DNA from 4 places in the Kosakonia sp. YIM B13571 genome. Region 1 is predicted to be linked to each of the others. Evidence: predicted binding sites of a transcription regulator. Region 1 holds the regulator's gene; each other region holds the start of a gene.
What was found. The regulator Fur, encoded in region 1, represses iron uptake genes when iron is present. The targets are predictions, from matches to a motif close to ATAATAATGAGAACNACTATCAA.
Positions count from the first base shown of each region.

Region 2: fes (enterochelin esterase) is a predicted target of Fur. The motif match lies at 1,603-1,625, and genes of this name have one in related genera.
Region 3: sodA (superoxide dismutase [Mn]) is a predicted target of Fur. The motif match lies at 2,149-2,171, and genes of this name have one in related genera.
Region 4: fepD (Fe(3+)-siderophore ABC transporter permease) is a predicted target of Fur. The motif match lies at 1,789-1,811, and genes of this name have one in related genera.

Region 1 is NZ_JBHZPL010000001.1:514,005-517,627, forward strand. It holds gene ybfE (LexA regulated protein) at 26-307, shown strand; gene fldA (flavodoxin FldA) at 471-1,001, shown strand; gene fur (ferric iron uptake transcriptional regulator) at 1,293-1,739, shown strand; gene ACFX4O_RS02480 (beta-N-acetylhexosaminidase) at 1,855-3,623, opposite strand, start outside.
Region 2 is NZ_JBHZPL010000001.1:633,644-637,266, reverse strand. It holds gene ACFX4O_RS03055 (TonB-dependent siderophore receptor) at 1-1,429, opposite strand, end outside; gene fes (enterochelin esterase) at 1,684-2,895, shown strand; gene ACFX4O_RS03045 (MbtH family protein) at 2,924-3,127, shown strand; gene entF (enterobactin non-ribosomal peptide synthetase EntF) at 3,138-3,623, shown strand, end outside.
Region 3 is NZ_JBHZPL010000011.1:56,712-60,334, reverse strand. It holds gene ACFX4O_RS20180 (dihydrodipicolinate synthase family protein) at 1-178, shown strand, start outside; gene kdgT (2-keto-3-deoxygluconate transporter) at 215-1,198, opposite strand; gene sodA (superoxide dismutase [Mn]) at 1,455-2,075, opposite strand; gene rhaT (L-rhamnose/proton symporter RhaT) at 2,365-3,399, shown strand; gene rhaR (HTH-type transcriptional activator RhaR) at 3,400-3,623, opposite strand, start outside.
Region 4 is NZ_JBHZPL010000001.1:625,506-629,128, reverse strand. It holds gene fepG (iron-enterobactin ABC transporter permease) at 1-773, opposite strand, end outside; gene fepD (Fe(3+)-siderophore ABC transporter permease) at 770-1,774, opposite strand; gene entS (enterobactin transporter EntS) at 1,887-3,128, shown strand; gene fepB (Fe2+-enterobactin ABC transporter substrate-binding protein) at 3,129-3,623, opposite strand, start outside.

The sequences.
Region 1 (3,623 bases):
GTTTTTCCCGTAGTATGCTTAGACCATGGCTAAAGAACAAACGGACCGTACGACACTAGATCTGTTCGCGAATGAGCGTCGCCCGGGACGGCCGAAGACAAACCCGCTCTCGCGTGATGAACAGTTGCGCATCAACAAACGCAATCAGCTAAAACGCGATAAAGTTCGTGGGCTTAAGCGTGTCGAACTAAAACTCAATGTGGAAGCCGTCGATGCGTTAAACGAGCTGGCAGAAGCGCGTGATATGAGCCGCAGCGAGCTTATCGAAGAGATGCTGTTGGCACAGTTGAAGGCATTGCGCGGCTAGCGAATCCTCCGAAACCTCGTCGAAATAACACTTTCATGTGTCATACAGTGCAGTCCGACGCGATAGCAGTTTCCGCGCGCTTCCCTGTTCTGCTATGATTGCCCTTATCTGTGGGCGTAGCGCCACCACCATACTCATTAAGTTTCAAGAGGTTATTTTACTCATGGCAATTACAGGCATTTTCTTTGGCAGCGACACCGGTAACACCGAAAACATCGCGAAAATGATTCAGAGTCAGCTAGGTAAAGACGTTGCCGACGTCCATGACATTGCCAAGAGCAGCAAAGAAGATATCGAAGGGTATGACATTCTGTTGCTCGGCATTCCTACCTGGTACTATGGTGAAGCGCAGTGCGACTGGGATGACTTTTTCCCGACGCTGGAAGAGATCGACTTTAACGGTAAATTAGTGGCACTGTTCGGCTGTGGCGACCAGGAGGATTACGCGGAGTATTTCTGCGATGCGCTGGGTACCATTCGCGATATCATCGAACCGCGCGGCGCAACCATCGTCGGTCACTGGCCAACTGCGGGCTACCATTTTGAAGCCTCTAAAGGTCTCGCGGACGACGATCATTTTGTTGGCCTTGCGATTGACGAAGACCGTCAACCAGAGCTGACATCAGAGCGCGTACAGAAATGGGTAAAACAGGTGCGCGAAGAGCTGCATCTGGACGATATCATTAACGCCTGATTTTTTATGGCGTAATCTGTGGGTTACGCCGTATTAATAGATAAAAGCAATGGAAATAATTGCTACAAATTTTTAACTTTTTTCTCCATCGCTGTACAATAAGCCCTGCTAAACTGGGTGCCGTCGTAAAGGACTTTGCTGGCGACACCACGTTTTATAAGCTTACTTTACTTGAGGGCTTGCAGTTTTCATCCAGCCATGGCAGTTCTATAATGAGACGCATTACCCCAGGTGCATTCCTTATAACTTCCGCTAAGGAAGTGAATCGTATAGCAACAGGACAGATTCCGCATGACTGACAACAATACCGCATTAAAGAAGGCCGGCCTGAAAGTCACGCTTCCTCGGTTAAAAATCCTTGAAGTGCTTCAGGAACCGGATAACCATCATGTCAGTGCGGAAGATTTATACAAACGACTGATCGACATGGGCGAAGAGATCGGGCTGGCAACAGTTTACCGTGTACTGAACCAGTTTGACGACGCCGGGATTGTGACCCGTCATAACTTCGAAGGCGGCAAGTCCGTTTTTGAACTGACTCAGCAGCATCACCACGATCACCTAATCTGCCTCGATTGCGGCAAAGTGATTGAATTCAGTGATGACTCCATTGAAGCGCGTCAGCGTGAAATCGCCGCGAAACACGGCATTCGTCTGACTAACCACAGTCTTTACCTTTACGGTCACTGCGCCGAAGGCGACTGCCGCGAAGATGAACACGCGCACGACGCGAAATAACTGCTTTGAAACCCAAAAAGCCAGCCTGACGGTTGGCTTTTTTTTGCCTGCAATACCGGCACTGAAAGAAAAAACCCGGCAAGCTCGCGCCCCCGGGTTTAATCACTGCCTCAAATTACGCTTTTACGCTGTCGACACGACTAAAGCGTTTGCCGTCCGGGCTGGCAGTGCGCACCTGCACTTCCCCACTTACTTGCGGACGCGCTTTATCATCATAGCGCTGCCAGTGTTTGCCGCCGTCGGTTGAGAACTCAACCACCATGCCAGGGAAGCTGGTATTGGCTTCCAGTTTTCCACCCACCACACGCGCTCCTGGAACCGGTAAGCGGTAATGAACACCAGCCTTATCCAGTTTCGCCAGTTCGCGATGACCTAACAGGTTCGCAAAGCGTTGCCAGTCTCGCTCCAGCGCTTTCACATCCACCAGATGTGTCTCGCCGCCTTTATACTCACGTCCGGCTTTGTAATCCTGCTCCCAGCCCGCGCGGTGCCATGCGCGTTCAGCCACCGAAACCATTCGCGGATAGATCATGTACTCCATCTGATTATCGGTGCGCACCACTTCGCTCCACAACTGCGCGGAAAGGCCATACGCGCCCGGCCACAATTTGTCAGATTTCGCGCTAAACGGATTGCCATCACGATCAAGTGAGGTTTCCGCGTTCTGCGGCATGTTGTCCGGGGCAAAGCTGAAAATCTTACGTTCATCGCTAAAACGCGTGCCCCAGTAGTAGCCGCTTTCCGCCGGGTTTACTTCATTCGGGAAATCGAGATACACATAATCGGGGTTAGAGACCACAACGCGGAAGCCTTTGTTCGCCCAGTCATTCACCGAGTCAAAACCACCCCAGTAGAGCGTATCCCAGAAGTTAACATTGACATGATCGGTGGCAAACACTGATGCATCTTTGGCATCTTTCAAACCATCCTGCCACGCCTGCATTGTGCCGATACCGTGCGCTTTCACCAGCTTGCTGACTTCCACGCCGAAATAACTGGAGAGATGTTCAACATCGGCAACTTTGCCCTCTTTGATCATCGCCTGGCAGGCTTGCGATTTTGCCCACGGCTTATCCTGATTGCTCTGATCGATAATGCCTTTGCCCGCCTCCGGTTTTTTCTGATCCGTATAACCAGCGCCAAGATAGATGTTTTTCGCTTCGTCACCGCCAAAATGCCAGGTATTCAGCGGCAACCCGGCTTCTTTATGCATCTGTTGGATTTCGCCAATCACTTTGTCCACAAAGTTACGCGACGAATCAAGGCACGGATTGAGATAGCCGGTACGGTTATAGAACTGCACACCAGTGGTGTTCGAGGTATCAGTGGGATCCAGCAGGCGATATTGCTGCGCCTCTTTCTCTTTGCCCGCTTTCATCAGGCGCTCGTAACGCGCTTCCATTGAGATCACGGCGGCACGCGCATGAGCTGGCATATCGATTTCCGGGATCACTTCAATCTGTCGCGCTTTGGCATATTTGAGGATTTCGATGTAATCCGCACGGCTAAAGTGACCGCTGCCGTTGTTGTTGCTGTCCGGCCCGGAGCCCAGTTGTGGCAACAGGCACGTTTTCTCACTCAAATCATGACAACGCTTACTGCCGATATCGGTCAGTTCTGGCAGGCCGGGGATCTCAATGCGCCAGCCTTCATCATCCGTAAGATGGAAATGGAATTTGTTGAGTTTGTACGCCGACATCTGATCCAACAGGCGCAGCACCGCCGCTTTACTGTGGAAGTTGCGACCGACATCCAGCTGAATGCCGCGATAATCAAAACGCGGCGCATCTTTCGCCTCAAGCGCGGCAATCTTCATCTCGCCTGTGGCTGGAATGAGCGACAGCAGCGATTGCAGACCGTAGAACACGCCCGCCGGATCGTAGC
Region 2 (3,623 bases), 120 kb from region 1:
AGTCGTCGCCTAAGCCCTGAGACAAGTTCAGTGACGGGCTCCAGTTATTCCCGACGATTGTGTGGTGGTCAAAGCGCAGTGCCGGGGTGAGCATGGTGCTGTCGGTTAGCTCAATGTTGTCTTCGGCAAACACCGAGAAGATATCCGCATCGGAATAGGGGCTACGGCCGGTGCTGCTGTAACCCGGAATATTGCCGCCCATAAAGGTCTGCGTATTCGAGGTGGAATCTTTCATGCTCTGGTGATCCCACTCAGCGCCGAGCGTCAGGTTCTGCTTGAACAGCAACTCAAACGGCATGCTCGCTTCGCTGTGCAGCAGCAGATCGCTGTAGTCAATGTCGGAGAATTTTTGCGCGTTAAACAGGCCTTCCGTGCCGCCCGCCAGACCTTCAGGAATGCGCGAGTTACGGGTGTGTTCATAACGCACCCAGTTATTGGTGGTGACGCCGTTATCCCAACCGCCGGTCCAGGTTGCTGAGTAATTCTGGCGATAAAGACGGTTGGTCTCTTTGCCATAGTTATCATTGACATAGTTATTGGTGGTGCTGTCGTTGTTGGTGTTCTGCGTATCGCCCGCGTAGAGGTTGCCCTGGCGGCTGTAACCGGCCTGGAACTCCAGCGCTTGCATCGGGGCAAAATCCCAGCGCACGACGCCGGTAATGTCTTTGTTGATCGAACCTTCACGCCCGGCGACAACAGTGTTGGCGTAGGTGCCGGTGCGTTCGGACTGGTGATCTTTGTTGATGTCCTGAGCGTCGGCCTGAGTTTTGGCCAGGTTGCCGTACAGACGGAAGCTGACATCACCGCCGAGCGGGCCGCTCAGGCTGAAGTTGGTGCGTTTGGTTGAACCTTCATCTTTGTGTTCCGGCGCGTTGAAATAGGTGTTCCACGAACCGTGCCATTCGTCAGTATTATCTTTTTTGGTGATGATATTCACCACACCGCCCGCTGCGCCGTTACCGTAACGCGCCGCCGCCGGGCCGCGAATCACTTCAATACGCTCGATCATTTCCGGTGGCACCCAGTTGGTGTCACCACGGCTGTCGCGCTCGCCGCGCCAGCCAAGGCGCACTGAGTTGCGGCTGGTGACCGGTTTGCCATCCACCAGAATCAGGGTGTTTTCCGGGCCCATACCGCGAATGTCGATCTGGCGGTTATTCCCGCGCTGACCGCTGGTGGCGTTACCGGTTAAGTTCACGCCCGGCATGGTACGGATAATTTCAGAGACATCACGGGAAGGCGGGTTCTTACGAATTTCGTCAGCCGTGATAGTTGAAACGCCCGGCGCCTGCAAATTTTGCTGCTCAGCCGTGACGACAATCGTCTCTTCGCTGGAGGCGGCGCGGGTTTCTGCCGCGAACGCTGGCACAGCAACACCGTAGATCCCCAGATTGACCATAATGGCCAAGGTTTTGATTTTGTTATTCATTTTTTACCTGCATTTCGTCGCCGCATCCCCGGCAAGTCCTTTCCCAGGGGGAGAGGAGGCGGCATGATGAAGCCAACACGTAGCGAGGCGCTCAGTCCTGAGAAAATTCGCCCACGGCGGCCATTTTTAAGTGAAAGACGCGCTTCCCACAGCGCGTCAATACGCTATTGCAAATGAAAATAGTTATCAATAATATTATCGATATATTTTGATCTGCAAGCAAAAATTTCCACAGCATATTTGAGGTTAAAGCCGTGACGTCAACAACGGGAAGTGATGCCTGGTGGGAGTCAAAACAGGGACCCGAATGGGTCAAACACGCGCAGGGGAATTATGAGGTCACATTCTGGTGGCGCGATCCTGCCGGAACAGAAGCGACTTCGCGCGTGCGCCGGGTGTGGATCTACATTACCGGCGTGACCGATCATCATCAAAAATCGACGCCGCAATCGCTGACGCGCATTGCCGGAACTGATGTCTGGTGCTGGAAAACCACGCTTGCCGCTAGTTGGCGCGGCAGTTACTGCTTCATTCCTTCGCAAAACAGCGACGATTTTTCCGCCGACGTTTTTACCACGACACAGCCGGATCGCACCGCGCTGCGCGAAGGCTGGCGCAAATTACTGGCGCATGCGATTGCCGACCCGCTCAATCCGCAAAGCTGGCGCGGCGGGCGCGGTCATCCTGTTTCGGCGCTGGAAATGCCCGATGCGCCGTTGCAACCGGGTTGGCGCGAAACGGATACACCGTTCAACGCCCCGCAGCGCCTGCAATGGCACAGCGCGCGCCTGAACAACACGCGCCGCGTCTGGGTTTATACCACCGGCAAAAGCAATAGCTGTGAACGCCCGCTGGCGATCCTGCTCGACGGGCAATTTTGGGCGCAAAGCATGCCGGTATGGCCCGCGCTGGCGGCATTGACCAACGCCGGGCAACTGCCGGACGCGGTTTACGTGCTTATCGACGTGATTGATAACACCCACCGCAGCCAGGAGCTGCCGTGCAATGCCGATTTCTGGCTGGCGGTACAAGACGAGTTATTGCCGCAGGTACGTGTCATCGCGCCGTTCAGCGACAACGCGGATCGCACGGTGGTGGCCGGGCAGAGTTTTGGTGGCCTGTCGTCGCTTTATGCCGCACTTCACTGGCCACAGCGTTTTGGCTGCGTGTTGAGCCAGTCCGGCTCATTCTGGTGGCCACATCGCGGCGGCGAGGGTGACGGTATCATTATCGAAAAACTTAAAAACGGTGAGTTGAATCCGCAGGGCCTGCGCATTGTGCTGGAGGCCGGGGTGCGCGAACCGCTTATTTTTCGCGCCAACGAGGCGCTTTTTCCCCTGTTACAACGCACACAGCAGCCGGTTTTCTGGCGTCAGGTTGACGGCGGACATGATGCGCTTTGCTGGCGCGGCGGGCTGACCTCCGGGCTTATCACCCTCTGGCAGCCGCTTACCCGCGCCCGTTAATCGCGCCTTTCTACGACAGGAGTTTGCTATGGAATTCACCAACCCCTTCGATAACCCGCAAGGGCAATTTTATATTCTGCAAAATACCCAGCGGCAGTTCAGCCTGTGGCCCGCGCAGTGCGCGCTTCCCGCTGGCTGGAACGTGTTGTGCGAGCCGCAACCGCAGGACGACTGTAACGCCTGGCTGGCGGCAAACTGGCAAACCTTAACCCCGGCGCATTATGCGCAATGAGGAGCGGAAAATGACCCGACGTTTATCGCTGGTCGCCGCACAGCCGGGGATCTGGATGGCGGAAAAACTCTCAACCCTGCCCAACGCCTGGAGCGTGGCGCACTATGTTGAACTGAAAGGCGATATTGACGCCGCGCTGCTGGCGCAGGCGATTGTCAGCGGTTTGTCGCAGGCCGATACGCTGCGTATGCGCTTTGAGGAAGAGAACGGTGAAGTGTGGCAGTGGGTCGACGAGGCACATGTTTTTGCCCTGCCGGAGGTCGTCGATCTGCGTGACAACCGCTCCCCACGCGCTGCCGCGTTGCAGGCGATGCAGGCTGACCTGGCGCAAAACTTGCGCGTGGAGAGTGGCAAGCCGCTGGTTTGCCACCTGTTGTTACGCGTGGGAGAACAACATTGGTACTGGTATCAGCGTTATCACCATTTACTGGTTGATGGTTTCAGTTTCCCGGCTATTACCCGCCAGATTGCCGCCATTTACAGCGCGTGGCGGCGC
Region 3 (3,623 bases), on a different contig from region 1:
ACAGCAAGAGATCGGTAAATTTATGGCCATCTACAGCATCGGCGACGATTTTGTTACCACCATCAAAACCGTGGTATCGCGTAAGTTTGGCTACAGCACGCCTGTCGCCCGTAACTTCGGCGGCGCCCTCAATGAAGCGCAGTGCAACATTATCGACAACGTGTTTGGCATTCAATGATGCAAAAGCCGACCTGTAAAGGTCGGCTTCATGTCGTTATTTGACAGTATTTCGTATCGACATTTCCGCTTCCGCCCCTTTCACTTTTCGTGACCAGACAGAGGTCAAAATCGGCACCAGGATCGAGGTAACAATCACAGAGGTTGCTACCAGCGCGGTCGCCGCCGGCGCCATCGCTTTGAAATCCGGCACCATTTCAGCAATCAGCACCGGCGTCGCCACCGCAGCACCTGCCGAACTGGAGGCCGCCAGGCCCGCCGTTCCATCGCCGCCGCCAATCAGTTTATCGGCAATAATCAGCGGGATCCCGGTAATCACAATCACCGCAACACCCAGCAAAATTCCCAGCAGCCCGGTTTGTGCAATCACACTTAAATCGATGGTGTTGCCCAGCGCGAAGGCGAAGAACGGAATCAGCGTTTGCACCGCCTTGCTGAAGAACTCGCGCAGTTCCGGGTCGAGATTACCCAGCGCGAACCCCACGAGGAATGGCAGCACCGCGCCGACAAATACATGCGGTTCAAAAGAAGCGATACCGGCAGTACCGAGAATAATCATCGTCATTAATGGGCCGGATTCCAGCGACATCAGCACAAATGCCCCGGCCTCCTCTTTGGTGCCGTACTGCTGCATGATGGAGGCGTACAACCCACCATTAGTCATATCCATCGATGCCACCAGCGCCAGCGTCGACAGCCCGGCAAAAAAACCGGCTTCCACGCCGTGTTCCGGAATTAACCGCGACGCGATAGCCGCCACGACCCAGGCGACCACGATTTTCGTCACCACCAGCGTGCCGGATTTGCGCAGCACCGTACCCGTCGCACTCAGTTTGATCGACGCGCCCATGCAGAAAAACCACACCGCCAGAATAGGCACCGTGCCGGTAATCATACCGTTAGTGAATGAACCGAAGTATTTCCCTGCACCGGGCGCAAAAGTGTGGCACAAGGCACCGATGAACAATGGAACCAGCATCATCCCGCCAGGGATTTTTTCTATTGCACGCTTGATTTGCATATCTTCACCTGTAAAAACCATTCGATTTTTATGGCGCTGGCACTTCCGTTGAACGGAACAACAGCCGCGCGGATGAAGAGAGGGTAGACCGGGATTCAGAGGAGAAAAGTGATCGAACAATCATAACAAAACATTATTTCATTATTTTAGGATCGTCGTTCCTTATAGTTACTGGCAGGCTAAAAGATATAAAAAAACCCCGCCGGCAATGCCAGACGGGGCTTTGACTCACGCTCTAAGGCGTGACGAAAGCGGCTTATTTTTTCGCAGCAAAACGTGCAGCAGCTTCGTCCCAGTTCACCACGTTCCAGAACTCTTTAATGTAGTCCGGGCGGCGGTTCTGGAATTTCAGGTAGTAAGCATGTTCCCACACATCCAGGCCCACGATCGGGAAGCCAGACGCGCCAGAGATCGCTTCACCCATCAGCGGGGAATCCTGGTTAGCGGTAGAAACCACAGCCAGTTTGTCGCCTTTCAGCACCAGCCATGCCCAGCCGGAACCAAAGCGAGTCGCCGCAGCTTTTTCGAATTCAGCTTTGAAATTGTCCACGGAACCGAAATCACGCTCGATAGCGGCTTTCAGATCGCCCTGCAAGGTGGTGCCTTTTTTCAGGCCTTTCCAGAACAGGCTGTGGTTAGCGTGGCCGCCTGCGTTGTTGCGCAGTACGGTTTTTTTGTCTGCTGGCAGCTGGTCCAGTTTGGTGATCAGCTCTTCAACCGGCAGGCTGGCGAACTCCGGCAGGCTTTCCAGCGCGGCGTTAGCGTTGTTCACGTAGGTCTGGTGATGTTTAGTGTGATGGATTTCCATCGTCTGCTTGTCGAAATGCGGTTCGAGGGCATCGTATGCATACGGCAGAGCGGGCAGTGTATAGCTCATATTCATCTCCATTAAGGGTAAGCGGCTATTGTGTTAACGCCGCGTAAGCAGTTGGTTCATTATAGTTAATTAAATGATATTGAAAATGTTTATCAATGCCGTAGTTTTTATAAGGTTATAACTTTTGGTTATGTTATTGAAATTGTGAAGCCGCTCACCCTCATCACGCGCTCATTGCCAGCCTGCAGCGCAACGCGGCAAACGCCTCAAGGTTAATCCTCTGACCGATTTTTACACTCATCAGGTCGGCTGCTCGTATCCCGGCGATAAAAACAAAGAGGATTGTGAAATGAGTAACGCGATTACGATGGGTATTTTTTGGCATTTGATAGGTGCAGCCAGTGCAGCCTGTTTCTATGCCCCGTTTAAAAAGGTAAGAAATTGGTCCTGGGAAACCATGTGGTCAATCGGCGGCATCGTCTCCTGGTTGATTCTTCCCTGGACTATCAGCGCGTTGTTATTGCCTGATTTTTGGGCTTATTTCAGTTCGTTTAGCGCTTCAACTCTGCTGCCGGTGTTTCTTTTCGGCGCAATGTGGGGCATCGGAAACATCAACTATGGCCTAACCATGCGCTACTTAGGCATGTCGATGGGCATTGGTATCGCCATTGGCATTACGCTGATTGTCGGTACGTTGATGACGCCGATCCTCAACGGTCACTTCGACGTGCTGATCAACACCGAAGGCGGTCGGATGACGCTGCTGGGCGTGCTGGTAGCGTTGATTGGCGTTGGCATTGTCACCCGCGCTGGTCAGTTGAAAGAGCGCAAAATGGGCATCAAAGCCGAAGAGTTCAACCTGAGAAAAGGGTTAGCGCTGGCGGTGATGTGCGGCGTGTTCTCTGCCGGGATGTCCTTTGCGATGAACGCCGCCAAACCAATGCACGAAGCCGCCGCCGCACTGGGTATCGATCCGCTCTACACTGCGCTACCAAGTTATGTGGTGATCATGGGCGGCGGTGCGCTGGTCAACCTGAGCTTCTGCTTTATCCGCCTGGCAAAAGTGAAAGATCTGTCGGTAAAAGCCGACTTCTCGCTGGCAAAAGGGCTGATCATCAGCAATATCCTGCTTTCCGCACTGGGTGGCCTGATGTGGTATCTGCAATTTTTCTTCTACGCCTGGGGTCACGCCAGCATTCCGGGGCAGTATGACTACATCAGTTGGATGCTGCATATGAGCTTCTATGTGCTATGCGGTGGGCTGGTTGGTCTGGTGCTAAAAGAGTGGAAAAACGCCGGACGACAACCGGTAAGTGTGCTGAGTCTCGGTTGTGTGGTAATCATTGTGGCGGCGAATATCGTCGGCCTCGGCATGGCGAGCTAATCAGGCAGCAACCCGGCTACGATGACGCCACTGACCTGGCGTCATCCCTACCTCACGGCTAAACACCACCGAAAAGTAGTTACTGTCCTCAAAGCCACACTGCATGGCGATTTCACTGATCATCTGCTCGGAGTGCTGCAACAAAAATTGCGCGTGGCAAATGCGCAGCTGGCGCAAATAGTGGTTGATGGTCATCCCGGTTTGAGTGCGAAACTGCTGGCGCA
Region 4 (3,623 bases), 110 kb from region 1:
AACGAAATGGGCCCCGCCAACGCCGTTGCCGCGGCGGTGAGGGCGACGGCCACCAGCATGAGCATTAAGCGTGAACGCTCAACGCTGACGCCGAGCGCGCAGGCGCTGTCATCGCCCATTTCCAGCAGCCGCATACGACGTGCCAGCAGAGCGGCAAAAAGAAACATCACCAGCATGATCGGTGCGGAAGGGACGGTTTTCACCCAGGTCAGACCATTGAGCGACCCGGCGTTCCACAGCCCGGCGGAGAGCGCCGTTTCCAGCGAAGCATGCAGCAGCAGCCAGGTGTTAAATGCCACCAGCATCGCGCGCACGCCAATACCAACGATGATCAAGCGGAACGTCTCAATACCGTTGCGCCACGCCAGCAGCCAGACTACCAGCGAGGTCAGCATACCGCCCGCCATCGCCGCCAGTGCGATAGCGGTCAGATGCTGACCAAACAGCACCATCGCCACCAGCACGCCGCTCCATGCGCCAGTGTTGAAGCCCATCACATCCGGGCTGCCGAGCGGGTTACGCATCAGCGACTGGAAAATCGCGCCGCTTACGCCAAGCGATGCGCCCACCAGCAGCGCCATTAGCACGCGCGGCAAGCGCCACTCCATCACCACCAGTTGCATTGCGCGCGGCGCGTCGCCGGTGAGCGCGTCAATGACCTGCGAAAACGCCAGCGTCACCGCGCCGCTACGTAGACTCCAGGTGGCTAAAAGCAACGCGGCGATAACCATGAACAAGCAACTGCCGAGCAGACGGCGGGAAGGAGCCATCATAAGCTGCCTCCGCGCGCGCGGCGCACCAGCACAATCAATACCGGCGCACCGATAAAGGCACTGACCACGGAAACCCGCAATTCACCGGGAACCAGCAGACGACCAATGATATCGGCGAACAACAGCAGGGCAGGGGTGGCAATCAACGTGACCGGCAGCGACCAGCGGTGATCCGCGCCCACCAGCCAGCGCGCCATGTGCGGCATCATCAGGCCGATAAAAGCAATCGGGCCGACAACCGCTGTTGCGCTGCCGCACAGCACCGTAATCACCACTAAACCGAGCAACTGGGTGCGCGCCACGCGGCTGCCGAGTGCCGTGGCGGTGTCGCTGCCGAGGCTCAGGCTGTTAAGCGCGCGGCTCAGCATCAACGCCATGCCCGCAGCCAGCAACACCGGGATCAGGACAATCTTTAGCGTTTGCAGGGTGCGGATATCCAGCGAACCCGCCTGCCAGAAGCGTAACTGGTCATAAACGTCGGCGTTGAGCAACGAAATGCCGCTGGATAACCCTTCCAGCACCGCCGCCAGCGCCACGCCCGCAAGCGTCAGGCGAACCGGGCTGAGCTGCCCGCCGCCCTGGCTGCCGGTAAAGGCGACCAGCAGTGACGCTGCCAGCGCGCCGCAAAACGCCAACAACAGTTGCTCAACAGGCGTGACTGCGCCCAGCAGCGCTGCGCCGAGCACAATGGCGAAACTGGCACCAGCGTTAACGCCGAGCAAGCCCGGATCGGCCAGTGGATTTCGCGTGAGTGTTTGCATTAACGCACCGGCAATGCCTAGCGCGCCGCCCGCGAGTAAACCTGCCAGCGTACGCGGCAAGCGGGCATCTTTGATGATGGTGCAGTCCGCGCTCTGGCAGGCGCCACTCAGTGCGTCTATGACGACCGCGGCGGGCATCGGTTTTGCGCCAACAAACAGGCTGAGTGCAACGGCGACAATAAGCAATATCAATAACCCGGCGAGGGCAACGGGGCGCGCCGGGAAAGCAGAACACGACATAAAACGTCCCAAATTTGATAATGATAGTAATTATCGTTATCGATCTTGTTTTGATATGTTACCATGCGCAGCCTGCGAATGGACATAGAAAGTGTGTATTTAAGGCATTGGAATGAAGCAACAATCCTGGCTGTTGAACCTGAGTCTGCTGCGTACGCATCCGGCTTTTCGCGCGGTATTTCTGGCGCGTTTTATCTCGATTCTCTCGCTGGGTTTATTGGGCGTGGCGGTGCCGGTGCAAATCCAGGCGATGACCCACTCCAGTTGGCAAGTTGGTCTGGCTGTCACGCTGACCGGCAGCGCCATGTTTGTCGGTCTGATGTTTGGCGGGGTTTTGGCGGATCGTTTTGAACGCAAGAAACTGATTCTGCTGGCGCGTTCCACCTGCGGCGTCGGTTTTATCGGCCTGTATCTGAATGCGTTATTGCCGGAGCCTTCGCTGCTGGCGATTTATCTGCTCGGTTTGTGGGATGGCTTTTTCGGCGCGCTGGGCGTGACGGCGCTGTTGGCCGCGACACCGGCGTTGGTCGGGCGTGAAAACCTGATGCATGCCGGCGCGATCACCATGCTGACGGTGCGGCTGGGTTCCGTTATTTCGCCAATGTGCGGCGGTTTGCTGCTGGCGACCGGCGGCGTGGCCTGGAACTACGGGCTGGCGGCGGCGGGCACATTCATCACCTTGCTGCCGCTACTTAGCCTGCCTGCATTACCACCACCGCCACAACCGCGCGAACACCCGCTGAAATCGCTCCTTACCGCCCTGCAATTTTTACTGCATAACCCGTTGATTGGCGGTAGCGCGCTGCTTGGCGGGCTGTTAACGATGGCAAGCGCGGTACGTGTGCTCTACCCGGCACTGGCGATAAGCTGGAATATGTCGGCGGCAGAAATTGGCTTGCTGTATGCCGCACTGCCGCTCGGCGCGGCCATTGGCGCGTTAACCAGCGGCAAGCTGGCGCACAGTGAGCGCCCTGGCGTGATTATGCTGGTCGCGTCCGTTGGCGCGTTTATCGCCATCGGTTTATTCAGCCTGATGCCCGTTTGGGCGCTGGGCGTGCTGTTTCTGGCGCTGTGTGGCTGGCTAACGGCAGTGAGTTCACTGCTGCAATACACGCTGCTGCAAACGCAAACCCCGGAAGCGATGCTCGGGCGAATGAATGGTTTATGGACGGCGCAAAACGTTACCGGTGATGCCATTGGTGCCGCGCTGCTTGGCGCGATGGCATCAATGATGACACCGGTTTCGTCGGCGAGTATCAGCGGTTTTGTACTGGCGATAGTGGGCGTGGTGCTGGTGGTGTTACTCGGCGAGCTGCGGCGTTTTCGTCAGGTGCAGCCCGCCGCCGACGCCTGATTAACCAAACAGCGCCGACAAACGTTGTAACACGCGGGTAGCGCTGTAGTAATCAAGGCGGAACGTTTCCGCGCCCAGCGCGTACACGCGGTGGTTTTGTACCGCAGGCAGGTGCGCTAGCAACGGGTTCTGGCTGAGCGCATCCGCATCTTGCTGGTCACTGGCAAACAGGAACAGCGCTTCGCCATTCAGCCCGGCGGCCAGGTTCTCTCCGCCCAACTGGACGATGTCATGACGTTTACCCTGGCTCTGGCTGGTGTGCAGATTCGCCGGTAACGGGGCGAGGGAGAAGCCCAGTTGCTGCATCAATTTTCCCTGCGCGGACTCTTCGGTCCACAGATTGGCACCGTGCGCCGCCGGGGTATAAACCAGCGCGGAGATCGGCTGCGGCGGCAATTTCATACGCACTTTCACGTCAGCAAGCTGTTGATTGAACTGGCTAATACGCGCTGTCGCCTCTTTCTCGTGACCGGTGATTTCGCCAAGCTGCGTTAA